Regions from separate parts of the Oceaniserpentilla sp. 4NH20-0058 genome, predicted to be linked through region 2. Evidence: predicted binding sites of a transcription regulator. Region 2 holds the regulator's gene; each other region holds the start of a gene.
The links. The regulator LexA, encoded in region 2, represses DNA repair genes until DNA is damaged. The targets are predictions, from matches to a motif close to TACTGTNTANNTANACAGTA.

Region 1 (2,278 bases), on a different contig from region 2:
GTTTTCAATTACGCGAGTCTTTTCGCCATCCAGTACAGACAAACAAGAGTTTGTTGTGCCTAAATCGATACCAATGATTTTACCCATAATGTTTTCTCCAATCTCAATTCGTAAGAGCGCTGGCTCTTGTTTGCTCAGTGAGCGTTAATCGTTTGCTTAACCCTAATGTGGGTATGGCTATTTCTATTTCAAGGGCGACTCATGAAATTTTATTAATTCAGCCCTGTTAACTACATCAATTTACTGCCTATGCTTGCTCATCTACTTTAGCAGCGGGCTTTGACACAACGACCATTGCTGGACGTAACAAACGGCCATGATTGGTATAGCCTTTTTGAACCACATTTAATACCGTATTTGGCTCGGCATCTGGGGCTTCAACCATGGAAATAGCTTGGTGTAGCTCAGGGTCAAACGGATGACCTTCTGGGTTTACTTGCTCAACTTTGAACTTAGTCAGAGTATCTATGAGGCTCTTTTGCGTCATTTCAATCCCTTCTAAAAACGGCTTAACCACTTCATCATCAGGGCTCATTGCCATAGCACGCTCTAGGTTATCCGCTACATTTAGCAATTCGCGGGCAAACTTTTCAGTACCAAACTTATGGGCTTTTTCCACGTCGACTTCTGCGCGGCGACGGACATTTTGAGTATCCGCATGGGCACGAAGTACCTCTTCTTTTAATTTGGCCACTTCTTCTTGAAGCGCTGCTAGCTGATCATCGCTTTGTGTATCTGCCTGTTCAGCTTGCTCTACTTGGGCTTCAACTTCTTCGGATTCCACTTCGGGAGTGATGTTTTCCTGATCTGACATTCGTCTCTCCAGCACAAAGATCATTATTAATAACGTTTGCCCTTATATGGGGATGGAAAAAACAGTTTCAAGAACTTTACAAACACAAATTTACTGTATAAATTAACAGGTGTACAAAATAACAGGGGTTTAGCAACATGTTGGCGCACATATCAATTAAGGATTTCACCATTGTCGACAGCCTAGAACTGGACTTAAGCTCTGGCTTTAGCGCCGTCACCGGTGAAACAGGTGCGGGGAAATCCATCATGCTGGATGCTCTAAGTCTCGCCACTGGTGGTAAAGCAGAAGCCAGCCATGTACGCCCTGGCGCAAATAAGGCTGAAATTTATGCCTGCTTTGAGCTACACAATAAACCCAAACTACAAGCTTGGCTTGACGACAATGACATGACAGGAGATCAAGACCAGCTGATTCTATCGCGCATCATTACAGGTGAAGGCCGTAGCCGTGGCTACATCAATGGCCGCCCAGCACCCTTACAACAACTGAAAGAAGTGGGCAATCAGCTACTCGACATCCATGGCCAACATGCCCATCAGGTGTTGCTACACAAAGACTCCCCTCGAAACCTACTTGATGATTACGGTAAATATTCCGATCTATTAGACACAGTTAAAACTAGCTTTGAAAAATGGCAAGACCTTAAAAAACGTGTGAACTGCCTACAAAATCAAAGCGATGACGCCCTTGCACGTATTCAATTACTGGAATACCAAGTTCAAGAGCTAGATGCATTAGACTTACAAACTGATGAAGTAGAAGCTTTAGAACTTGATCAAAAACGCCTTGCGAATGCTGAAACTCACCTACTAAGTGCCCAACAAGCATTGTTCCTATGCAAAAATGATGATGATCAAGGAGACGCACACCAAGCTATTCAGCAATCCCTTCAAAAGCTTGATCCTTTCATCGACAGCAGCCCTTCACTGGCAAGCGCCCATGAGTTGCTAAATCAAGCTTACCTTGTAATGAGTGAAGCTTCCGATGAACTGGGCCGCTACATCGATAACTTTGAAGTAGACCCACTTCAACTACAAAATGTCGAAGAGCGTCTGAACGCCATTTACGAACTTGCCAGAAAACACAAAGTACGCCCTGAAGAATTGACCCTATTACATGAACAACTAGCTGACGAATTAAAGCAACTAAAAGGGCAAGACCAATCCTTAGATGAACTAATCATCGCCTTGGAGCAAGCCGAGCAAGATTATAGTGGCCATAGCCAAGCACTGAGCAGTGCGCGCAATAAAGCCGCCGAAAAACTACGCTCTGCATTATTAAAACAGTTGAAACAACTGGCCTTAGATAAAGCTCAAGTTAAATTTGAAATACATAGCCAGCCCATACATAAAGCCACAAAACACGGCATGGACACCATTCAACTGTTAGTCAGTTTTAATCCTGGGCAGGCGCTGCAACCCTTACAAAAAGTAGCTTCAGGAGGTGAGTTGTCGCGCATTA
Region 2 (2,278 bases):
TAGTGTATTATCGTTTTCGGATACTGAAAATATGGTGGATGTGAGTGCCCGTGTCGAGTACATGTTATTGCCTACAGCCATGGTGTATTTAGGTTATCGCTTTATCGAAGCCAATGAAGACGCTTTAGATATCGAAGTTGCAAATAATGGCCACTTTGGACTGCGCATTAACTTCTAATGAGTGCTGTCAGTCGAACTAACCAAGTGGTGTTTTTTGCTCGCAGTTGCCTAGCACAAGCTGAGCAGGCTGCAGGGCAAGATAAGCGTCAGCTAGAAGAGGGCGCTTTATCTCATTTGTATACTGGTGTTGTTTCATTTGCTAATGAGCTGGTGGGTCAATATCGTTTAGCCCCATTTGAAGATATCAAAGAGCTATTCATGCGAACTGACCTACCTGCTGAGTTGTATGAGTTGGCACTTTTACAGCAGGACTCTAGTAGCTGGATAGCTGCATTGTTAAAACAGTATCAAAGAATGTTATTAACTGGGCTGGATGATGGTGTTGTTACACATTCGGCACAATTAATTTCTAGCCAGTCGGACTATGTCAGTCTTATGCGTAACTGGTTGATTGAATTAGAAAAAACCATACAACGTATGCGTTTACACTACCAAGAAAACTAAACCTCAAGATTTTAGGCGTTGGAGGCATGCTTTTGCAGTGATATACTCCCGCCCCCTTTGTATCGTGTCACCTGTTTTGAGAGAATGTTTTTCATGGCCTCTGTATTTGAAATTGTAGAACTATCCGATGGCGATATTGCCCTTAAGCGCAGTGACGGTGAAGGTGAGCCTTTAGTTCGTATAACATTTTCTGTAGATGCGAAAGAAAGTTTTCCTGAGCAACACATTGAAATAGCAAAAGCCATGATTGAGGCAGGTGTTCGTAAAGTAGGTGAGTTAAGTGGTGTAGAGGTGGAAGATACCTCGGCCATCGCCGATTTAGAGCATCGTGTTATACACTAACGCAGATTAAGTAAACGCTGCTAAGGCAGCGTTTTTTTTGGTGATGGTTATTGAATGTGTTGGCGAATGACACCTACATAAAGTCCTTCAATTTCCATGTCTTGAGTTTCTAAATCAACCACAATTGGTTGATAGTCGCTATTTTCTGCTTGCAATAGCACTACGTTATTATTCTTCACAAATCGTTTTACAGTAACTTCTTCGCCTACTCTGGCTACAACGATTTGGCCATTACGTGCCAGATTTGTTTTATGCACTGCGATTAAGTCGCCGTCCATGATACCTACATCTTTCATGCTGTCCCCGTGCACCTCTAACAAAAAGTCTGCATTGGGTTTAAAAAACTCTCTAGGTAGCTCTACATAGCGCTCAATATGCTCTTGTGCCAATATTGGTTCGCCAGCGGCAACGCGACCAATAATAGGTAAACCGCTTTCATGTTGAGCAAGGCGAATACCCCGGCTGGCACCTGGTGTCATTTCTATTGCGCCTTTGCGAGCGAGTGCTTTTAGGTGTTCTTCAGCAGCATTAGGGCTTTTGAAGCCTAATTCTTGAGCGATTTCGGCTCGTGTTGGAGGGAAGCCAGTGGACTCGATCGATTGCTTGATTAAATCTAAAACTTCTTGCTGACGTGCGGTAAGTTTGATCATGTTGGCTGCTTATCTGTTTTTATATACATGTTGTGATTATATACAGTGTTTAACTTGTGTAAAGTCATTGCCTAAAAAAGGGTTGACCGCATAGTTTCTTTATTCTAATTTGACGGTTCGTCAAAAAATGACGGTTCGTCAAAAATATGAAGTAGGTCATAAGTTGAAGCCTGTGAATCATAAAGATCAAGTAAGACTAAATAGAGAATCGCTGATTCTAGATGTGGCCTTAACCCAATTAAACGAGAAAGGGTTTCAAGGGTTGACCATGCAAGGTATTGCAAATGCCACTGATTACTCGAAAGGAACCATTTATCAGCATTTTGGTTGTAAAGAAGATGTGATAACTAAGCTGGTGATTCAATGTGCAAAGCGATTACTCCACCTAATTGATGTGGCGCTTGAGCATGGTCAAGGGTTGCGCCATCAGGTGATCTTGGTGAGCTGGGCATTTTTTAAAAATGCAGAACGTCACCCTGTGCTGACAGGATTATTATCCCGGGCTAAATCTCCAGATTTTCAAAGCAAAGTAAGCGAGCCGCTGCAAACCGAGTTGTCGTTCATTGATCAAACTATATTGTCGAAAGTTATGGGGCTGTTTGCTAGCCAAACTGATCTTGCACCTGAACAAGTAAAAGCCGCGGCATTTGGCTGGTGGGCTA
Region 3 (2,278 bases), on a different contig from region 2:
TGCCCAATTAGAATTAGCCAAAGCCCAGCAAAGCTTAGTGGTTAGAATTAGTGAAGCATATTTTAATGTACTACGTGCGAATGCGGGTTTGGCATCAGCTAAAGCTCAAGAAGCTGCCGTTAAGCGCCAGTTAGAGCAAACCCAACAGCGTTTTAAAGTGGGTTTAATTGCCATTACCGATGTACACGAAGCGCAAGCGGTTTACGATGGTGCAACAGTTGAACTGATCGCCGCTGAAAGCCAGTTAGATATTGCCTATGAAGCGTTAGCACTATTAACCGGCGAGCGTTACGATCGCATCAATCCGTTAAAAGAGACGATTCCCTTAGTTGGACCCGTACCGGCTGATCGTACTGCGTGGGAGCAAAAAGCCTTAGGACAAAATCTAGATGTACTAATTGCGGAAAAGTCTCAGTTATCGGCTCAGCGTAATCATAAGTCTAAAATTTCAGGTCACTTACCAACTGTCAATTTAGTGGGCCGCTATTCTTCTTCGGATCAACTTAGCCAAATGAACCCTGACCAAGATGATATTACTTCTACTTACGTGGGTGTTCAGGTTAGCCTTCCTATCTTCTCCGGTGGTGCCACTTGGGCTGGGCAAAAACAAGCTTACTATCAACGTCAAGCGGCTGAAAAAAGCTTAGAAGCGGCTCAGCGAGGGGCGACACTGAATATCCGTACTTTATACCGTCAACTTGAAGCGGATGTAGCGCGTATTAAAGCTCGAAAGCAAGCCATGACCTCAGCTAAAAGCGCCATGGAAGCCACACAAACCGGCTACGAAGTAGGTACGCGTAATATTGTTGAAGTGCTGCAGGCTCAGTTATCTGTATTCAGTGCGCAACGTGATTATGAGTTTTCTCGCTACGATTACGTGGTGGATTTATTGAAATTCCGTCAGGCAGCTGGTGAGTTATCGGTTGCGGATATCGACGAAATAAATGCCTGGCTACAAAAATAAATCCTGCATGATTGATCTGTCAAAACCCGCTTCGGCGGGTTTTTGCGTTAAGGGAAACCACTAGGCCTCGATAATACCTGAGCCTTTAAGGGGCTTAATGACCCAATTCAATGTCGAAAAAAGCCGTCGAGACGAAAATAGGATTAACACCTCCACTAAGATAAACACAAGGTTGCATCTGTGACGGCATAGTAGCAGCCTATAAATAGCAATGTATCTAATAAACATGTGATACATAGCTGTGTGCAAATAGACAGATATTAATGGGAGCATAGCGAATATCATTCTATGTATACGGAACTGACTTGCAGATTTGCCATAGCTGCTTGTATGCTAGCGCCAGATAACCAATAAGAATTCGCATCAATATGATTCCAGACACCCTGCGCTGCCTGTATTTACATGGCTTTCGAAGTGGCCCAAGCTCCACGAAAGCCCAGCAGACGCTCAGCTGGTTTGCACAACATGACGTTGCCCAGAATATACACATCCCTCAATTATCGGCTGATCCCACTGAAGCCATGGATCAAGCACAATTCCTGTATGAACAAATGGTTGATGAAGTAGGTACAGAAAACTGCTTTATAATAGGCTCTAGCTTGGGTGGCTATTATGCAAGCTACTTGGTAGAACGTTTTGGTGGGCGAGCAGTATTAATCAACCCAGCGGTTAGGCCGTATGAGTTGCTACAGGATTATTTAGGGGAGCTAGAGAATTTCTACAATGGTGAAAAATTCACCGTAACACAAGAGTATCTGGGTGCATTAAAGGCAATGGATACACCCTTGTTGCATCAGCCAGAGCATCACTTGTTATTGGTGCAAACCCATGATGAAACATTGGATGCTATGGAGGCGATAAGTAAGTATCGCAATAGTCCATGCATCATTGAATACGGTGGTGACCATAGCTATGTGGATTACCCTAAACGTTTACCCAGTATATTAAATTTCGCCACCCAGCCTTATTTGGTGGCTCAGCGACAAGAGCAATAAACAAGTATGAGTAACTATACTGCGCAATCCATCGAGGTATTAAGTGGTCTTGACCCAGTGCGTAAGCGCCCGGGCATGTACACTGAAACCAATCGACCAAACCATCTGGCCCAAGAAGTCATCGATAACTCAGTGGATGAAGCCCTAGCCGGTCACTGTAGTTATATCAAAATAGAGTTATTTGCTGATCAGTCATTATCAGTAACCGATGACGGACGGGGCATGCCCACGGACATTCATCCAGAACACGGCGTAAGCGGTGTGGAATTGATTCTAACCAAGCTACATGCAGGTGGTAAGTTCAGTAACGACAATTACC

Region 1: a site for LexA is predicted at 906-925, ahead of recN (DNA repair protein RecN). Genes of this name have one in related genera too.
Region 3: a site for LexA is predicted at 1,204-1,223, ahead of ABWV45_RS11745 (YqiA/YcfP family alpha/beta fold hydrolase). Genes of this name have one in related genera too.

Annotation. Positions count from the first base shown of each region.
Region 1 is NZ_BAABWE010000011.1:19,340-21,617, forward strand. Features, by position in the region: gene dnaK (molecular chaperone DnaK) at 1-87, opposite strand, end outside; gene grpE (nucleotide exchange factor GrpE) at 248-814, opposite strand; gene recN (DNA repair protein RecN) at 952-2,278, shown strand, end outside.
Region 2 is NZ_BAABWE010000001.1:414,829-417,106, reverse strand. Features, by position in the region: gene ABWV45_RS01915 (YfaZ family outer membrane protein) at 1-178, shown strand, start outside; gene ABWV45_RS01910 (DUF6586 family protein) at 178-624, shown strand; gene ABWV45_RS01905 (hypothetical protein) at 718-966, shown strand; gene lexA (transcriptional repressor LexA) at 1,014-1,616, opposite strand; gene ABWV45_RS01895 (TetR/AcrR family transcriptional regulator) at 1,744-2,278, shown strand, end outside.
Region 3 is NZ_BAABWE010000008.1:154,820-157,097, forward strand. Features, by position in the region: gene ABWV45_RS11740 (TolC family outer membrane protein) at 1-964, shown strand, start outside; gene ABWV45_RS11745 (YqiA/YcfP family alpha/beta fold hydrolase) at 1,333-1,959, shown strand; gene parE (DNA topoisomerase IV subunit B) at 1,966-2,278, shown strand, end outside.